DNA from 4 places in the Janthinobacterium sp. SUN206 genome. Region 1 is predicted to be linked to each of the others. Evidence: predicted binding sites of a transcription regulator. Region 1 holds the regulator's gene; each other region holds the start of a gene.
What was found. Region 1 encodes sigma-54, which starts transcription at its own class of promoters, with help from an activator protein. Its sites were predicted from a motif close to TGGCANGNAANCTGCTTT; they were not measured.

Region 1 (4,353 bases):
ATGCCGCCGCCCATCACCACGCCATCCATCACGGCGATATACGGTTTCGGGTAGAAATGAATTAAATGATTTAAAGCATATTCTTCCGTAAAGAAATCTTCCAGCAAGGCGCTGCCGCCTTGCGGCGTGGCCAGACCCGCATCGTAAAAGAAACGGATGTCGCCGCCGGCGCACAGGGCCTTGTCGCTGCTGGAGCGGATCACGACGGCGTCCACCTGCGGATCGTCGCGCCAGGCCAGCAGGGCCGCGCTCAGGGCGCGCACCATCTCCAGCGACAGGGAATTCAAGGCTTTCGGACGGTCGAGCACGATGTGCCCGGTGCGGTTGCGGATGGAAGTCTGGACGAAGTCGCTCATGGCAGGCAGGAAAGAAGTGAAAGTGCGAATATTCTAATGCCTGCGCGGGGAACATTGCGTTCCGCTGGGCGCAAAAAAGGGCGCAATGTGCGCCCTTAGTTGATCACAACTGCTGGAAGCGGGTGGCCTTAGACGGCGACGACGGCTTCTTCCTCGGAGTTGTCTGGCAGATGCTTGATCGCCTCTTTACCGTGCCCTTGCACTTTGGTTTTGTATTTCATCACTTGCCTATCGAGCTTGTCGATCAGCGTATCGATCGCGGCGTACAGGTCGTGCGCCAAGCTTTCCACATAGACAGTCTTGCCGCTCAAACGCAGGTTGACTTCAGCCTTTTGACGTTTTTCTTTCTCTTTGAGGTTATCCACGGTCAGAATCACGGCGATATCGATGACTTGATCGAAATGACGTTTCACGCGCTCCAGCTTCGTTTGTACGTATTCACGGATGGCTGGTGTCACTTCGAGATGATGTCCGCTGATGGTGAGATTCATACACACTCCTAAAGATGATCGGGTTCGTGCGGTCCATCCTATCCGGCCCGCAGAGGAACCGAAAAAAACTTACAAACACTTACGCAGGCTCACTGGCGGAATTTTTAATGCTTCCCGGTATTTGGCAACAGTACGTCGCGCAATCACCATGCCTTGTTCCCCCAGCATGTCCGCAATCTTACTGTCGGATAAAGGATTTTTAGGGTCTTCTGCTCCTGTCAGTTGCACGATCAATGCCCGTATCGCCGTCGATGACGCTTCGCCCCCCGCTTCGGTGGCGACGTGGCTACCAAAGAAATATTTCAACTCGAACATGCCGTGCGGGGTCAGCATGTACTTTTGAGTTGTTACCCGCGAGATAGTACTCTCGTGTAAACCCAGTGTATCAGCTATTTCACGGAGCACAAGGGGGCGCATGGCAACGGCCCCATGCGAGAAAAAGTTCTTTTGTCTTTCTACTATCGCCTGCGCCACGCGCAGGATCGTGTCGAAGCGCTGGCGCATATTCTTGATCAGCCACTTGGCTTCCTGCAACTGTGCGCCCATGGCGCCCTCCCCCTTGCCCTGCTTGAGCAAGTTGGCGTACATGGCGTTGACGCGCAGGCGCGGCATGACGTCGTTGTTCAGGGTGACTTGCCAGCCATTGCGCGCGCGCTTGACGACGACGTCGGGCACCACGTAATCGGACACGTCCGAGGCGAACACGGCGCCCGGATGCGGATTGCACTGGCGAATCACCGTCTGCGCTTCGCGCAAGTCTTCATCGTCGCAATCGAGGGCTTTTTTCAACTTGTTGAAATCGCGCTGGGCAAACCAGGCCAGGTGCTTTTCCACGATGACGAGGGCCATGCGCCGCGTCACCATGGCGATGTGCGGCAAGCGCTTGATTTGCAGGGCCAGGCATTCGGACGCGTTGCGCGCGCCCACGCCCGGCGGATCGAAACTTTGCAGCAGCGACAAGGCCGTGCGCATCTCGTCGGCGTCGATTTCCAGCTCTTCCGGCAGGCGCGCCAGGATGTCGTCGAGCGACTCTTCCAGGTAGCCATTGTCGTCGAGCGCGTCGATGATCAGCTCGACCAGCGCGCGGTCGCGCAATTCGAGCACCGTCACGCGCATCTGCTCCATCAGGTGTTCGCGCAGGGTGCAGTGATGGGCCTCCAATTGCGGACGCGAATCGTCGTCGTCGGGCGCCTTCCCCCGGCTCGCCTCGCTCCAGTCGCTGTCGCCGCCGTCCGCGGCGGCCGGGCTGTCGCCCCCCTCGCCGTCAAACGCTTCCCCTTCGGCCGGCGCCGCGGGCGCCTCCTGGCCTGGCGGCTGGGGCGGCGCTTCGGCCGGCGCGGCCGTGGAGCTCAAGGCCCCGTCGGACAGCAGGCGCAGCGAACGGTCGAGCGGATCGTCGAGGCGTTCGAGCAAGGGATTGTCCGTCAGCAATTGCTCGAGTTCCTGGTGCAATTCCAGGGTAGACAATTGCAACAGGCGTATCGATTGCTGCAACTGCGGCGTCAGTGCCAGGTGCTGCGAAGTGCGCAGCTGCAATGATTGTTTCATTGGCTTACATGCGGAAGTGTTCGCCCAGATAGACCCGGCGTACCGACTCGTTCGCAATGATGTCGTCGGGGCGTCCCGACGCCAGCACCGAGCCCTGGTTGATGATGTAGGCGCGGTCGCAAATACCCAGCGTCTCACGCACATTATGATCGGTAATCAGCACGCCGATATTGCGCTCCTTCAAGAAACGCACGATGCGCTGGATCTCGATCACGGCGATCGGATCGACGCCGGCGAACGGCTCGTCGAGCAGCACGAAACGGGGATCGGTGGCCAGCGCGCGGGCGATTTCCACGCGGCGGCGTTCGCCACCGGACAGGGACAGCGCCTGGTTCTCGCGCAGCTTTTCAATCTGCAGGTCGGCCAGCAATTTATCCAGCCGCTCCTCGATCTCGGCCTTCGTCAGCGGGCGGCCTTCGACGGTCTGGATTTCCAGCACGGCGCGGATATTGTCTTCCACCGTCAGCTTGCGGAAGACGGACGCTTCCTGCGGCAGGTAGGACAGGCCCATCTGCGCGCGGCGGTGGATCGGCAGGCTGGAGATATCCACGCCGCTGATATCGATGCTGCCGCCATCGGACGGCACCAGGCCGACGATCATATAGAACGAGGTGGTCTTGCCGGCGCCGTTCGGGCCCAGCAAGCCCACCACTTCGCCGCATTCGACTTGCAGCGAGACATCATGCACGACTTGCCGCTTGCCATAGGTTTTTTGCAGCCCGCGAACGATCAGGGTGCTGCCGCAACGTGTATTTTCCATTATTTCTTTCCTGGCGCGGGCGTGGCCGGCGCTTTCTCCGCTGCCGGCGCCTTGGTCTTCGGCTGGATCACCATGCGCACGCTGCCGCCATCGGCGGTGCTGGTGCCGCTGTTGGAATTTTCCATCGCAAATTCTTCCTTGCGGCTGTCATACGAGATGAAAGCGCCATTGGCCACATCGGTGACTTTCGCGCCTTCCAGGCGCGTCAACTTGGCTCTGGAAAACAGCTTCACCACTTCCGTCTTGTTGTCGTACTCCACGCGCTCCGCCTCGCCTTCGACCCACAGGTCGCCCGCGCCATCGCGCTTCTGGCGGAAGGTCGCAAGCTTGCCGGGATCGGCCCAGAAGGTGATGAACTGGTAGCCTTGCGGATCTTCCGTGATCAGGGCCCGGCCCGCCTTCATGGTCAGGGTCCCCTTGACCAGCACGACGTCGCCCGTCAGGGTGCGCACCTGCTTGACGTCATCGACGTGGCCGCTGCGTGCCGTGATGACGGCTTCCTTCTCGGAATCGGCCTTCTCGGCATGCGCCACGCCCATGATGGCCAGCGAAAATACGGTCAACAGCAAGATGTTCTTCATAGTATGGTTTCCTTGTTTCATTCTGTCATTTTGCCGCCGCGGCCGGGCGCGGTTTCGGCGGGAGGACCATGCGCAGCGCATTCTGCACTTCCACCACGCCGGTGGCGTTATTCGCCTTCATGCCGACGCCATTGATGCGCGAGGCGCCCGTCAGGATATCGACAGGCACGTCCGTTTCCATTCTTTCCTCGTCCGGGAACACCGTCAGCGCTTCCGTCTTGACCGTCAGGTTCTGCGCCTTCGGACTGGCCACGCGGTCGATCACGACCTTGCGGTGCAGTTGCAGCCGGGTATTGTCCTGGTCGATATGCGCCAATTCCGCATTCATGTTCATCGGCGGCATGCCTGGCGTGAGCTTGCGCACGAAAGGCTGGTCGATATCGGACGAATCGTCCAGCGGATAATGCGTGAGCTTGGTGCCCGACACGATGTAGCTGGGCTTGCCCGTCAAGTCCATGCGCACCATGCTGAAATTGGTGATGAAATAGTCGGGTTCATCCAGATGCTTGCTGGCCGTGATGTCCTGGCCATTCTTGTTCATCACCTCGAGCAGCCAAAAGCTGCCCAGCGCGACGACAACCGCGCCCAGCACGGTAAAGATCATGCGCCAGCGATGG
Region 2 (4,353 bases), on a different contig from region 1:
CTGGTCATACACGGCATGCAGGCTGGTGAGCGCCACTTTGGTCGTGAAGCCATATGGCAGGTTCGAATCCAGCGACACTTCCATGCCCTGGCGCAAGGTTTTACCCCCATTGCGATAGCTGGTGCGCCCGCCGCTGGACTTGTCGACCACCAGTTCGTCATTGGTCTTGATCTGGAACAAGGCCGCATTCACGTGCGTGTTGTTGGCGATCCTGGCCTTGACACCGGCTTCCAGGTTGGTGCTGGTGGCGGGCTTCAAGTTGAAATTGAAGCCGCCGCCTGTGCCCGAGTAAAACAGTTCATTCAGGGTGGGCGCTTCGAAACCGCGCGCGGCGCTGGCGTAGACGTTGACGTTCGGCGTCAGTTTATACAGCAGGCCCAGCACGGGCGTCGTGTGGCTGAATTCCAGGCTGCCGCTATCGTTGCCGTTGCTGAGGAAATGGTCGTCGACAGCCACTTTCATCTTGCTGTAGCGCACACCTGCGCTGAGCAGCCACGGGCCGCCTTGCCATTCCGCCTGGATATACGGATCGAGGCTGGAGACGACATTCTGCTCGTCGCGGCGCAGCTTGCCTTTTACGCCAAAGCTATTGCCAATGAAATTTTCATAGCCGGTACGGTCGTCGCTGGAGCGGCCATAGTCGATGCCGATAGTCGTGCTCAGCTTGCCTCCGGCCAGCTGGTTCACGTGCAGCCAGTTGGTGTCGATGCCATAGAATTGGCGCTGGAAATCGACCACGCCGCCCGAATGGCTAGGCGGCGCCTGGAATCCCTTGGTAAACGCCTGGTACTGGATCACGTCGCGGTTGCCGCCATACACCATCAAGTGCAGGCGGTCATCGCCGAACGACTGTTCATAAGTGGCGCCGATCTGCTGATGATCGATGCTCTTGCGCGTGTTGTAGCGCTCGGCCAGGGTGCGTTTCGGGTTTTGCGTGTCCGTCGTGTCGATTTCGCCGGCGCGCGGGTCGCGGGCAAACGTGGTCCAGGTGACGCCCAGCGGATCTTGCGTATTGCCTTGATGCAGGCTGTTGGCGACGATGGTCAGCTTGCTGTCCGCGGTGGGCTTGACGGTGATCTTGCCGAACGCCTGTTCGCGCGTGGCGGCGCTGTGGTCGCGGAAACCGTCCGTGCGGAAGCGCGAGCCGTCGAGCACGTAGCCGATGCCGCCTGCCTGACCCTGCGCCGTCAAGTCCACCTTGCTGGTGCCGTAGCTGCCGCCCGTCACATTCAGCTCGACGGAAGGGGGATTTTGTCCATCCTTGGAAAACAGCTGGATCACGCCGCCCGAATGGTTGCCGTAGATGGCAGAAAACGGTCCGCGCAGCACTTCGATGCGCTCGGCCGTATCGAGGTTGAAGGTGGCGGCCTGGCCCTGGCCGTCGGGCATGCTGGCGGGAATGCCATCGCTGATCAGCTTGACGCCGCGCACGCCGAAGGCCGAGCGGGCGCCGAAGCCGCGCGACGAGATTTGCAAGTCTTGCGCGTAGTTCTGGCGGTTTTGCACGACCAGGCCCGGCACGGCGGCCAGTGCTTCCGACGCGTTGACGCGGATTTGGCCATCCTGGATGCGGGCGCTGTCGACCACGTCGATCGAGGCCGGCACTTCCTGGCTGGGGTGGGCGATGCGGCTGCCGCTGACGACCACCGTATCCATGAATTGCCCATTGGCCGGGTCAGCTGCCTCGGCGGCAAAGACGTGAGGGGCGAGGGTGGCGCTGCCGGCGACAAACAGGCTGGCGATGGTGTTCAGGCGGAAACGATGCTGCATGCGGATTCTCCAATGTGAATAAAAGCCTGCTTGATCGCGTGCGCGGTACAGGTCTGCGTAGGTGTATCAAGCAATATGCCTGCCATGTCTCCATTGGTGGGCTGAAATTATACGCGTGTCAGTGGCACGGCGTTTGCATACGGTAATTGTCAGAGGCGCCGATGCGGCGCGCTTTTCCCTCGTTTTGCCATTGAAAAGGTGATTATGCCCAACTTCTTCTCGCGCTTGCGCCAGGTGTGCTGGCTGCTGCCGGCGCTCGTCAGCACCGCGGTCCATGCCGCTCCCTTTGCCTATGTTCCCAATGAAAAGTCGGGCACCTTGAGTGTGATCGACACGGCGACCGACCAGGTGGTGCGCCAGATCGCCGCAGGCAAGCGTCCGCGCGGCATCGCTGCCGATCCCACAGGGCGGCAATTGTTTGTCACGGATGCCGCCAGCAGCGCCTTGCTGCTGATCGATAACGCTGGCGGTGCGCCCGTGCGCACGGTGGCGCTGGGCAAGTCGCCCGAAGGCGTCAGCGCCTCGCAAGACGGTAGTCACGTGGCTGTGGCCGTCGAGGAAAACAATAGCGTGGCCTTGCTCGATGGCCAGACAGGTACCTTGCTCGCCGATATCAAGGTGCAGGGACGCAATCCGGAACACGCCGTCTTCAGCCCGGATGGGCGCTGGCTGCTGGTCAGCGCGGAAGAGGCGGAGCAAGTCGATGTCATTGATGTGGCGCAACGCCGGCAGGTCGCTTCCATCGCCGTGGGGCTGCGTCCGCGCGGCATCGGTTTCAGCCCGGACTCGGGCCGCGCCTACGTGGCGTGCGAACTGGTCAATGCCGTCTACGTGATCGACATGGCCGCGCGCAAGGCGATTGCCACCATTCCAGCGGGCAAGAATGCGAATGGCATCGCCGTCCATCCCGGCGGCAAGCAAGTGTATGTCTCGAACGGTATCGACGGAACGGTGATGGTGATCGACACGGCCAGCAATCAGGTCACGGCCACGATTGGCGTCGGCAAGCGCCCGTGGAACATGGCCATCACGCCGGACGGCGCCAAGCTGTACGTGGCCAATGGCCGCTCGAACAGCGTGTCCGTCATCGACACGGCCAGCGCGCGCAAGGTGGCCGATATTGCCGTGGGTGAATTGCCATGGGGCGTGGTGATTCGTTGATTCCTTCATGGCACAGGCGCAGGTGTTCCAGTCTGGTACACCTGTTCCATTGTGCAGCGGCGGCGTGGCGGCAAAGCAGGGCTGGCCCGGATTGGAACAGGATGCTGCCACCTTGTTCAAAACGCAAACAGAGCCACGCCCCCACCCAAGTCCGGGGCATGCGCTGAAAAGCGGGCCGGGATTGACGCCACGCCCTTGTAACGGGGGCAAAACCGGCTAAGTTTGTAGTGGGATGGCGAGCTGGCACGGCATTTGCGGAAGACTCCGTGTACTCACCCCATCTGTACCAGGACGTTTGATTTTAATTAAGTATTTCCATTCTAATTAACCCGATAGAGGACGACATGAATCTCGCAGACATCAGCAAACTGGGCGTAGCCAATCCCTTCAAACAACGCTATGACAATTACATCGGCGGCAAATTCGTTGCACCAGTAAAAGGTGAATACTTTCCTAACATCACGCCGATCACGGGCTTGCCGTTTTGCGAAATCGCCCGTTCCACGACGGAAGACGTCGAGCTGGCGCTGGACGCCGCGCACGCCGCCAAGGAGGCATGGGGCAAGACTTCGCCTGCCGAGCGCGCCAATATCCTGAACCGCATCGCCGACCGCATCGAACAGAACCTGAGCCTGATCGCCACGGCGGAAACCATCGACAACGGCAAGCCGATCCGCGAAACGATGAATGCCGACATTCCGCTGGCCATCGACCATTTCCGTTACTTCGCCGGTTGCATCCGCGCCCAGGAAGGTTCCGTCGCACAAATCGATGCGGAAACCTATGCCTATCACTACCATGAGCCGCTGGGCGTCGTGGGCCAGATCATCCCGTGGAATTTCCCTATCCTGATGGCCGTGTGGAAACTGGCGCCGGCCTTGGCCGCCGGCAATTGCGTCGTCTTGAAACCGGCCGAGCAGACTCCGGCTTCCATCATGGTGTTGATCGAGCTGATCGGCGACCTGCTGCCGCCTGGCGTGCTGAACATCATCAATGGTTTCGGCCTGGAAGCGGGCAAGCCGCTGGCGTCGAGCAAGCGCATCGCCAAGATCGCCTTTACGGGTGAAACGGGCACGGGCCGTTTGATCATGGGCTATGCGGCGCAAAACCTGATTCCCGTCACCCTGGAGCTGGGCGGCAAGTCGCCGAACATCTTCTTTGAAGACGTGATGGATGCCGATGATGAATATTTCGACAAGTGCCTGGAAGGTTTTGCGATGTTTGCGCTGAATCAAGGTGAAGTGTGCACCTGCCCATCGCGCGTGCTGATCCAGGAATCGATCTACGAGAAATTCATCGAACGGGCCTTGAAACGCGTGGCTGCCATCAAGCAGGGCAATCCGCTCGACTCTGCCACCATGATCGGCGCCCAGGCGTCGCAGGAGCAGCTGGAAAAAATCCTGTCCTACCTCGATATCGGCC
Region 3 (4,353 bases), on a different contig from region 1:
TCGAAGCCGGAAACGGAGCGCAGCAGGGCCGCCCAGTAGTAAAAGTCGCGCTGGGTGATGTCTTTCGACGTGTCGCGCGCGCCGTGGAACTTCACGTCGAGGATGCGCGCCGTGTTGTCGGCCCGCTCCAGGAAGGTGCCCAGGCGGATGAAGTGGATGGCTTCATCCTTGAGCATGGTGCCCAGGGTCACGCCGCGCGACAAATGCGAGCGGTACTTGACCCATTCGAAGAACTGGCTGGGGTCGGTTTCCAGCAGATTGCTCTTCAGGCGCTTTTGCATGTCGAGCCAGGTGGCGTTCTGGATTTCCCACACTTCCGTCGTCAGGGTGCCCCGTACGGCGCGGGCGTTTTCGCGCGCGCCCGTCAGGCAGGCGAGGATGGAAGACGGATTGTTCGGGTCGCGCACCATGAAGTCGAGCACGTCGCGCGTGTGGAAGCGGCCATATTTATGGTCGTAGGCGCTTTGTAGCTCGGAAATACCCAGGGTGGCGCGCCAGCCCTGTTCCGCGTCCTGCTCCGACTGGGGCAGCATCGACGTCTGCATGTTGACGTCCAGCATGCGCGCCGTGTTTTCCGCCCGCTCCGTGTAGCGGGCCATCCAGAACAAATGATCGGCGGTGCGGCTCAGCATGTTTTTTCTCCTGCAAAAGCGGATGTGGCTTCCAATACCCAGGTATCCTTGGTGCCGCCCCCTTGCGAGGAATTGACCACCAGCGAGCCTTCGCCGAGGGCCACGCGGGTCAGGCCGCCCGGCACCATGGAAATTGTCTTGCCGGACAGCACGAACGGGCGCAAATCGATGTGGCGCGGCGCAATGCCGGCCTCGACATACGTGGGGCAGGCGGACAGGGCAAGTGTCGGCTGGGCAATGTAGCCGCCCGGATTGGCCAGCAGGCGCTGGCGGAAATCCTCGAGTTGCGCCAGGCTGGACGCCGGCCCCACCAGCATGCCGTAGCCGCCCGCGCCATGCACTTCCTTCACCACGAGTTTGGGCAAATTCGCCAGCACGTAGGACAAATCGGCCGGTTTGCGGCATTGGTACGTGGGCACGTTGTTCAATATCGGTTCCTGCGACAAGTAAAACTTGATCATGTCGGGCACAAAAGGATAGATCGACTTGTCGTCGGCCACGCCCGTGCCGATGGCGTTCGCCAGGGTCACGCGTCCCGCGCGGTACACGGACAGCAGGCCCGGCACGCCCAGCGACGAGTCCGAGCGGAAGGCCAGCGGGTCGAGGAAGTCGTCGTCCACGCGGCGGTAGATGACGTCGACCCTCTTCGGGCCCCGCGTCGTGCGCATGTACACGGAATTATCGTTGACAAACAAATCCTTGCCTTCGACCAGTTCCACGCCCATTTGTTGGGCCAGGAAGGCGTGTTCGAAGTAGGCGGAGTTGTACATGCCGGGCGTCATGACGACGACGGTCGGGTCGTCCACGCCCATGGGCGCGACGGAACGCAGGTTGTCGAGCAGCATGTCCGGATAATGGTCGACGGGGGCGATGCGGTTGCGGGCGAACAGTTCCGGGAACAGCCGCATCATCATCTTGCGGTCTTCCAGCATGTAGGACACGCCGGAGGGCACGCGCAAATTGTCTTCCAGTACATAGAATTCGCCCTGGCCGGCGCGCACGATATCGACGCCCGCGATGTGGGCGTAGATGTCGGAAGCGACGGATATACCCTGCATTTCCGGGCGGTACTGGGCATTCTTGTAGATTTGCTCGGCGGGAATAATGCCCGCCTTGATGATGTTTTGTTCATGATAAATATCATGGATGAACATGTTCAAGGCTTGCACGCGCTGCACCAGGCCCGTCTGCATCTGCGCCCATTCGGCGGCGGGGATGATGCGGGGGATGGTGTCGAACGGAATCAGGCGTTCCGTGCCGGCATCGTCGCCATACACGGCGAACGTGATGCCGACCCGGCGGAACGTGAGGTCGGCTTCGGCCCGCTTGCGGGCGATGGTCTCGGGCGATTGCTGTTCCAGCCAATTGCTGAATTCACGATAGTGTTCACGTACCTTGCTGTCCGTACCCACTTCATTTGCAGTCATTTCATTGAAAAAATTTGCCATGTTGTGATTTCCCTTGAGCCGTGTCTGGGTATAGCTCAGCAGGAAGCGTGCCAACAGGGCGGACGTGAACAGGTGTAAATATGACCACTTTTGTGGCGTCACGCCATTCCTTGCACCAACTCGGTGCGCTAGGCGCCACTCTTGGGGACGTCGGCGGACGGGACGAAGGGGCGGCAATCGACGGGCACGTCGAAGATGAAGCTGGTGCCCGTTTCGGACGCGCTGTCGACGGCGATGCTGCCGCCGTGGCTTTCGGCCACGCTTTGCACGAAGGGCAGGCCGATGCCCCAGCCTGGCGCGGGGTTGTCGTTTTCGCGGCGCAAGTAGTCGAAGATGCGGGCGGCCTGTTCCGGCGCGATGGCCTGGCCGCCATTGTGGACGGTGACGATCAGGCGTTCGTGGACCGCTTCCACGTGCACGCTGATGGGCGTGTCGTCGCCATACTTGAGGGCATTGCCGAGCAGGTTTTCCAGCGCCCGCCGCAGCGAGTTCTCGCACCACCAGCCGGTGACCGCTTGCCCGCTGACCCGGCATTTGTCCGGCCGCTGCAAGTTGACCTGGCCGGCCACGGCGTGTACCAGCGGCAGCACGTCGAATTGGCTCAGCACCAGCGGCAGTTGCTGGCCCTGGTGGTAGCTGAGGCCATCGAGCAATTCCTCGATCATGCTGTCGAGCCGCTTGCTGTGCTCGACAATCTTGTGCGCCAGCAATACTACCCGCTCCGGGTCGGTTGGCCTGAACAACAGCTGGGCGCTCGTGCTGATGACGGCCAAGGGATTGCGCATGTCGTGCGACAGGCCGGCCGCGACGCGGCGCCGGAAGCTTTCATGCATGCTGGTAAATTCGCGTATCGATTCGCGGATGCCCACGTCGATCGACTTGTTGATCACTTGCCAATCCTTGCTGCGCAGGGTGATGCCGGACTCATGCGCAGTGGCGGCGAAGCAGTCGCGGAAGATCTGGTACTCCTGGATCACCTGTTCCGGGCCGTAATTGGTCATGCGCGCCCGTTCGTTGCCATGCACGGCGGGCACGTTGCTGTTGCTGGCGGCGTTGTCGCGCGGGTGGCCGGGGGTGAGGGCTTCGGCCAGGTTGTCGAAAAAGGCCGGCAAGGTATTGATGAGTATGGGCGTGAGCAGCTGGTCTGCGCCGCGCACGCTGGCGCGCACGCGCTGTTCCCAAGCCTCGAGGACGGCGTCGCGCATGGCGAAGATGCGCTGCGCGCGCTGCAATGGCTGGTGCGCGCCGGCCTGGCGACCCACGTGCTGATCCGTGCTGATGCTCACCTGGCCTCCCTGACCGCAGTGACTATGCTTGCAATAGTATGCGCCTAATCAGCCGGCGGGGAAACGCTTTATTGTCCAGTATCGGCCTGGCGCAAGGCCGCATACAGGCGGGAAAGCGAGGCTGACCACTCGCTCAGCGAAAAGTTCTGTGGGTCATCATGACCATTCGCAAACCCTGTATCGAGCACGGCGTGGAAGGCGGGAATCAGCCACGTTCCCTTGCGCACGCTGGCGGCGATATACAGCAGGGCCAGGCGGTCGTATTGCGCCGGCGTAAAGCCGGGATCGGGCGCCAGGCCATCGTTGCCCTTGCCGCCGCCGGGCACGGAGTTGCGCGGCTGCACCAGTTCCACGTGCAGGAACAGGCCCGTCAGCGAAGGCTTGTCCTTTTCCAGCTTGCTGGCAAAGCTGGCCATGCTGAAATCGCGCACCTGCAAGGAACCGCCCAGGCGGTTCACGTAGACATGGCCTTTCGGACCGCCGCCCAGCGCCGGATTGCGCAAGCTGAAGTCGTTGAAATCCCAGCTGGCGTCGTTGATGTGGTCGGGAATGGTTTCTAACAAGAAATTCGGGTAGCTGGTGTCGTGGATGACGAAATAGCGCGCCATCGGCGCGGCCAGCCGGCCCACGGCGCGCGACAGGGGCGCGTCGACGGCGCCGCCCACGTCCGCCTCGGCGATGCCCTGTTCCGCCAGCCAGGCGCGCAGGCGGGCCGGCGCGATACCCGCGCGCTGGCCGATGCGGGCGGCCAGAAAGTCCGGCAGCGGCGCGCTGTCCCCCAAGCGCGCATACAGCTTGACGGGACGCAGCAAACACGTGGCTTGCGCCAGCGCATCGCCCTTGAAGCCGCTTTTCCAGGCGGCGTACGGGCAGGCGGCTTGTTTTTGGGCAAGGGCCGGCAGGGACAGGCAAAGCAACAGCAGCAGGGCAGGGAGTCGTTTCATGTCGGCATTGTCGCCGAAGCGCGCCTTGCGGCACAGGCGCACA
Region 4 (4,353 bases), on a different contig from region 1:
AGCCGAACGTGATGGCCAGGCCCAGGGCCGCCAGCAGCAGCACGCTGCCCAGCGAAATGCCGTAAAACACATTGCCGGCGAACTCCATGCGCGCCACCCTGCCCTTGATCTGGCGCATGGTCTCGATGGCGGCCAGTTGCACGGATTCGTCCGGTTCGCCGGCCTTGCCATCTGGCCCTTTCTCCAGCATGGCTTGCAGCACGGGCAGCAGGCGCGCATCGCTGCTGCCGGCCAGCGCCTGCACGGCGGCCTTGCGCGTGGCGACGTCGGGCGCATGCAGGTTGGCGCTGGCGATCAGCACCTGCAATATCTGTGTAATTTCCGCATCGCTTTCCCGCGCCAAGGCGGTGCGGATCAGGGGCAGCTGCGCGGGATCGACGGCCTTTTGCAACGCTTGCGCGGCCGCCAGCCGTTCGGCCCGTTCCGGCGCCAGCAGTTTCAGCCCCGACAAGGCGCCTGCCACGGCCGACCGCAAGCGGTTGTTGACCATCACGCCATCGATGCCGTCCGGCAGCGGCACGTTCTTGCCGAGCGCCGGGTCAAGCGCCTGCTCGCCGTCGACGATATACACCTTGCCGTCGGGCGTGGCGTATAACGCGTCGTCCTGCAAGGCTTGCAGCACACGGGCGGCCTCGGGCGTGGCAAGGGCGGCGATCTGCGCGACGGCGGCGACACGGGCGTCGGGATCATCGCCGGCCAGCGGCTTGAGCAAGTCGGGAGGGATGGCGGCCTGCGCAGACAACGGCAACAGGCAAACTAATAGCAAAATACGACGTAGCAGACGCATGCGGAAAGACCTCTCATCGTTACTTCAGCCCAAGCGAAAATCTGGGGTCAGACGGGGACGCCAAGTCCCGTCGGGGGAATTCGTCCCAATGGGACAAATTCCGATCGCGAAGCGACTGACCCCGGCCTTTCTGCCGCCAGCTCATAACTTTTGCTTGCCCTCATTGCCCTTGATAAACGGGCTCCACGGCTGGGCGCGTATCGCTTCCTTGGTTTTCCACACGACATTGAATTGCCCATCGGCCTTGATTTCGCCGATCATCACGGGCTTGTGCAAGTGGTGATTCGTGGCATCCATGGTCAGGGTAAAGCCGGACGGCGCCTTGACGCTCTGGCCGGCCATGGCGGCGATCACCTTGTCCGTGTCCGTCGATTTCGCCTTTTCCACGGCTTGCGCCCACATGTGGATGCCGACATAGGTCGCTTCCATCGGATCGTTCGTCACGACCGACCCCGCGTTCGGCAGCTTTTGCGCCACCGCATACGCTTTCCACTGCTTGATGAAGGCCGTATTCACGGGATTCTTGACGGATTCGAAATAATTCCAGGCCGCCAGATGACCGAGCAGCGGCTTGGTATCGATGCCGCGCAACTCTTCCTCGCCCACGGAAAACGCGACGACGGGCACGTCCGTGGCTTTCAAGCCCGCATTGCCCAGTTCCTTGTAGAACGGCACGTTGGAATCGCCATTGATGGTGGAAATGACGGCCGTCTTGCCGCCCGTGGAAAACTTCTTGATGTTGGCGACGATGGTTTGATAGTCGGCGTGGCCGAACGGCGTGTAGACCTCGCTGATATCGCTATCCTTGACACCTTTGCTTTTCAGAAAGGCGCGCAAAATCTTGTTGGTGGTGCGCGGATACACGTAATCCGTGCCCAGCAGCACGAAGCGCTTGGCGCCGCCGCCATCCTTGCTCATCAGGTATTCCACGGCAGGTATCGCCTGCTGGTTCGGCGCGGCGCCCGTATAAAACACGTTCTTTTCCAGCTCCTCGCCCTCGTATTGCACCGGGTAAAACAGCAGGCTGTTGAGTTCCTTGAACACGGGCAACACCGACTTGCGCGACACGGACGTCCAGCAGCCGAACACGACAGCCACCTTATCCTGCGCCACCAGCTGGCGCGCTTTTTCCGCGAACAAGGGCCAGTTCGATGCGGGATCGACGACGACGGCTTCCAGCTTCTTGCCCAGCACGCCGCCCTTGGCATTGATTTCGGCAATCGTCATCAGCGCCACATCCTTGAGCGACGTTTCGGAAATGGCCATGGTGCCCGACAGGGAGTGCAAAATGCCCACCTTGATCGTATCGGCGGCCAAGGCTGCCTGCATATAAGTGGAGGTGGCCAGGGCCAGTGCGCCGGCGGCGGCCGCTTTCAGGATGATGCGTCGTGACATGGGGACTCCTGTGATGGGTTCGTGGGGGTCGAGCTGGGCCTGCGATGTTGTTAAAGCAGAATGCATGCCAGCGCCAGCGGGCGTCCGCCATGGTGCACGGGGCCGGCGCCGCACGAAAAAAAACCTGGCTGCACAAGGACTGTGCAGCCAGGTTTCAAATTGCCGTAAAACGGTGCGTAACCCGCATCAATTCTTGCGTGGCACGCCTTTCAAACGACGCCAGCCCTTGCGGCCCAGCGGGAACAGCAGCACGAAAGCGATCAGCCACGGCAGGATGTAGGCCATGGCCGTGATGGCGTTGGCCACGCCTTCCGACAGGTTTTCCGTGAAATTGCCCAGCGCGCGCTTGACGGGGCGCCAGAACGATTGCTTGCCTTCGGCGCTGATGGCCACGTTCAGCAAGTCCGTATCGATGCGTTGCATCAATAGCGCGTTGGCGGCCGTCGCCTGCTCCAGCTCCACTTGCACGGTGGCCAGCTCCTTGGTCACCTTGATGAGGGCATCGACGTTGGTGCCCGAGCGCTTTTCCAGGTCTTGCAGCTGTGCCTGGTATTGCTTGAGCATTTCCAGGCGTTTCTTGCTGTCGAGCACCGGACGGCCCAGGTCTTCCACCTTGGTGCCCTGGCTGGTGACGTCGCCTTCGGCCGCGACCAGCGCGACCAGCTTCTTGATGCCGGCTGGCTTGACGCGCATGCTGATGCGCGCATGCACGTAGCGGCCGCTGTCGACGCTGGAATCGAGCAGCAGGCAGCCGTTTTCCGTATCGGCCTTGCAGGCAGCGACCACTTTTTCATACAGGGGACGCACTTGCGCCTCGTGCGTATCGACGCTGACATTATGTTCATAGGCAAGAAACTCGCTGCCCTTTTCCTTGCCATCGAGACGCGCGGCGCTCGATTGCCCGCCGCTCTCGCCCTTGCTGCCGCAACCGGCCAGCAGCATCAGGCCAATCAGACCCATATGGATTTTTTTCATGGTTTCTTTCTATGAATTACTTGTTCAACGGAAGCATCTCGACATCGGGCAGATGCGCCGCCACTTCCTGCACCGTCGCATGGCCCGTCAGGGAGGCGATCACCTGCGGCAACGGCGCCGGCCAGATTTCCGGCAAATCGCGTTCCTCGGGCGCCAGCACGGGAAAGGCCAGCTGTTCCCGTGGCGGCACAAACGCCGCGTCGACGCCGGGCTTGTTGCCGCGCGCATCGATGCGGTACCAGCCGAAGTCTTGCAGATACACGGCATTCAAGCCATGCAGGCAGAACGGCGGCCCCACCTCGCCCACGGCCAGGCGCTGGTAGCACAGGCCGGCAGGAATGCCGTTGGCGCGCAGCAGCGCGGCCAGCAGATGGCTCTTCGCATAACAATAGCCCGTGCCATGCTGCAAGACGTCGGACGCGCGGCAGGTGACGGGATTGCGCTGGTAATCCCAGCTGTGGGCGACCTCGTCGCGCACGAAGGCAAAGCAGCGGGCCGCGATCGCGGCGTCGCCCACCGCGCCCACCGCCAGCGCGGCCGCCCTGGCGCGCACGGCTGGATGGTCGCTGTCGATGTAAGTGCTGCTGGCTAAATACAGGGAAAAGTCGGTAGACATGGCATCGAGGTCATGCAAAAAGATAATGCGCGATTCTAGTCGAAGCGGCACGAAATCGAACGTTTCCTTGCGCAAGAACAAAGAAAATCCACGCTTCGGCCTGCCTGCCAGGGGGGCGGCGACTTTGGCGGCGGCCCGGTAGCTGGTATCATGCGGGCAAACGCAGCCGGCCCTGTTGGCCCCGCACATGGCACTACCTTGCGAAGCGGCCCCCGCCGCCGACGCCTCCCTACAGATCAGAGAAACGAGTTCCCTATGAGCACTTCATCGTCCCACCCATCGTTCTGGCGCCGAGTCCCGCTGGCTTTCGGCACCTTCTTCAGCACCCTGTCGGACGCCGCCTATGCGGCCCGCGTGGAAAAGCTGTCCTTGCCCGAAGCCGCCCCGGTGGCGCCAGTGGCCCCGGCTCCGGCGCCCGCCCCCGTGCCGACGCCGGCCGCCGCGCCCGTCATTTTGAAGGAAGCGACGCCCGATGCCGCCCTGCAATTGCTGGCCTTGCTGCAACGCGAAGCGCGATTGATCGACTTTACCCAGGAAAACCTGGGCAGCCATGCCGATGCCGACATCGGCGCGGCCGCCC

Region 2: O3300_RS28295 (beta-propeller fold lactonase family protein) is a predicted target of sigma-54. The motif match lies at 1,893-1,910, and genes of this name have one in related genera.
Region 3: O3300_RS02565 (circularly permuted type 2 ATP-grasp protein) is a predicted target of sigma-54. The motif match lies at 2,116-2,133, and genes of this name have one in related genera.
Region 4: urtA (urea ABC transporter substrate-binding protein) is a predicted target of sigma-54. The motif match lies at 2,235-2,252, and genes of this name have one in related genera.

What each region holds. Positions count from the first base shown of each region.
Region 1 is NZ_JAPWIB010000003.1:607,267-611,619, reverse strand. It holds gene O3300_RS19735 (enoyl-CoA hydratase/isomerase family protein) at 1-356, opposite strand, end outside; gene hpf (ribosome hibernation-promoting factor, HPF/YfiA family) at 485-847, opposite strand; gene O3300_RS19725 (RNA polymerase factor sigma-54) at 917-2,395, opposite strand; gene lptB (LPS export ABC transporter ATP-binding protein) at 2,400-3,155, opposite strand; gene lptA (lipopolysaccharide transport periplasmic protein LptA) at 3,155-3,736, opposite strand; gene lptC (LPS export ABC transporter periplasmic protein LptC) at 3,762-4,353, opposite strand, start outside.
Region 2 is NZ_JAPWIB010000008.1:8,013-12,365, forward strand. It holds gene O3300_RS28290 (TonB-dependent receptor) at 1-1,770, opposite strand, end outside; gene O3300_RS28295 (beta-propeller fold lactonase family protein) at 1,975-2,931, shown strand; gene adh (aldehyde dehydrogenase) at 3,276-4,353, shown strand, end outside.
Region 3 is NZ_JAPWIB010000001.1:619,135-623,487, forward strand. It holds gene O3300_RS02560 (alpha-E domain-containing protein) at 1-632, opposite strand, end outside; gene O3300_RS02565 (circularly permuted type 2 ATP-grasp protein) at 626-2,080, opposite strand; gene O3300_RS02570 (sensor histidine kinase KdpD) at 2,209-3,366, opposite strand; gene O3300_RS02575 (hypothetical protein) at 3,435-4,310, opposite strand.
Region 4 is NZ_JAPWIB010000001.1:1,717,889-1,722,241, forward strand. It holds gene urtB (urea ABC transporter permease subunit UrtB) at 1-787, opposite strand, end outside; gene urtA (urea ABC transporter substrate-binding protein) at 929-2,182, opposite strand; gene O3300_RS07675 (DUF4349 domain-containing protein) at 2,369-3,157, opposite strand; gene O3300_RS07680 (transglutaminase family protein) at 3,174-3,773, opposite strand; gene O3300_RS07685 (DUF2760 domain-containing protein) at 4,029-4,353, shown strand, end outside.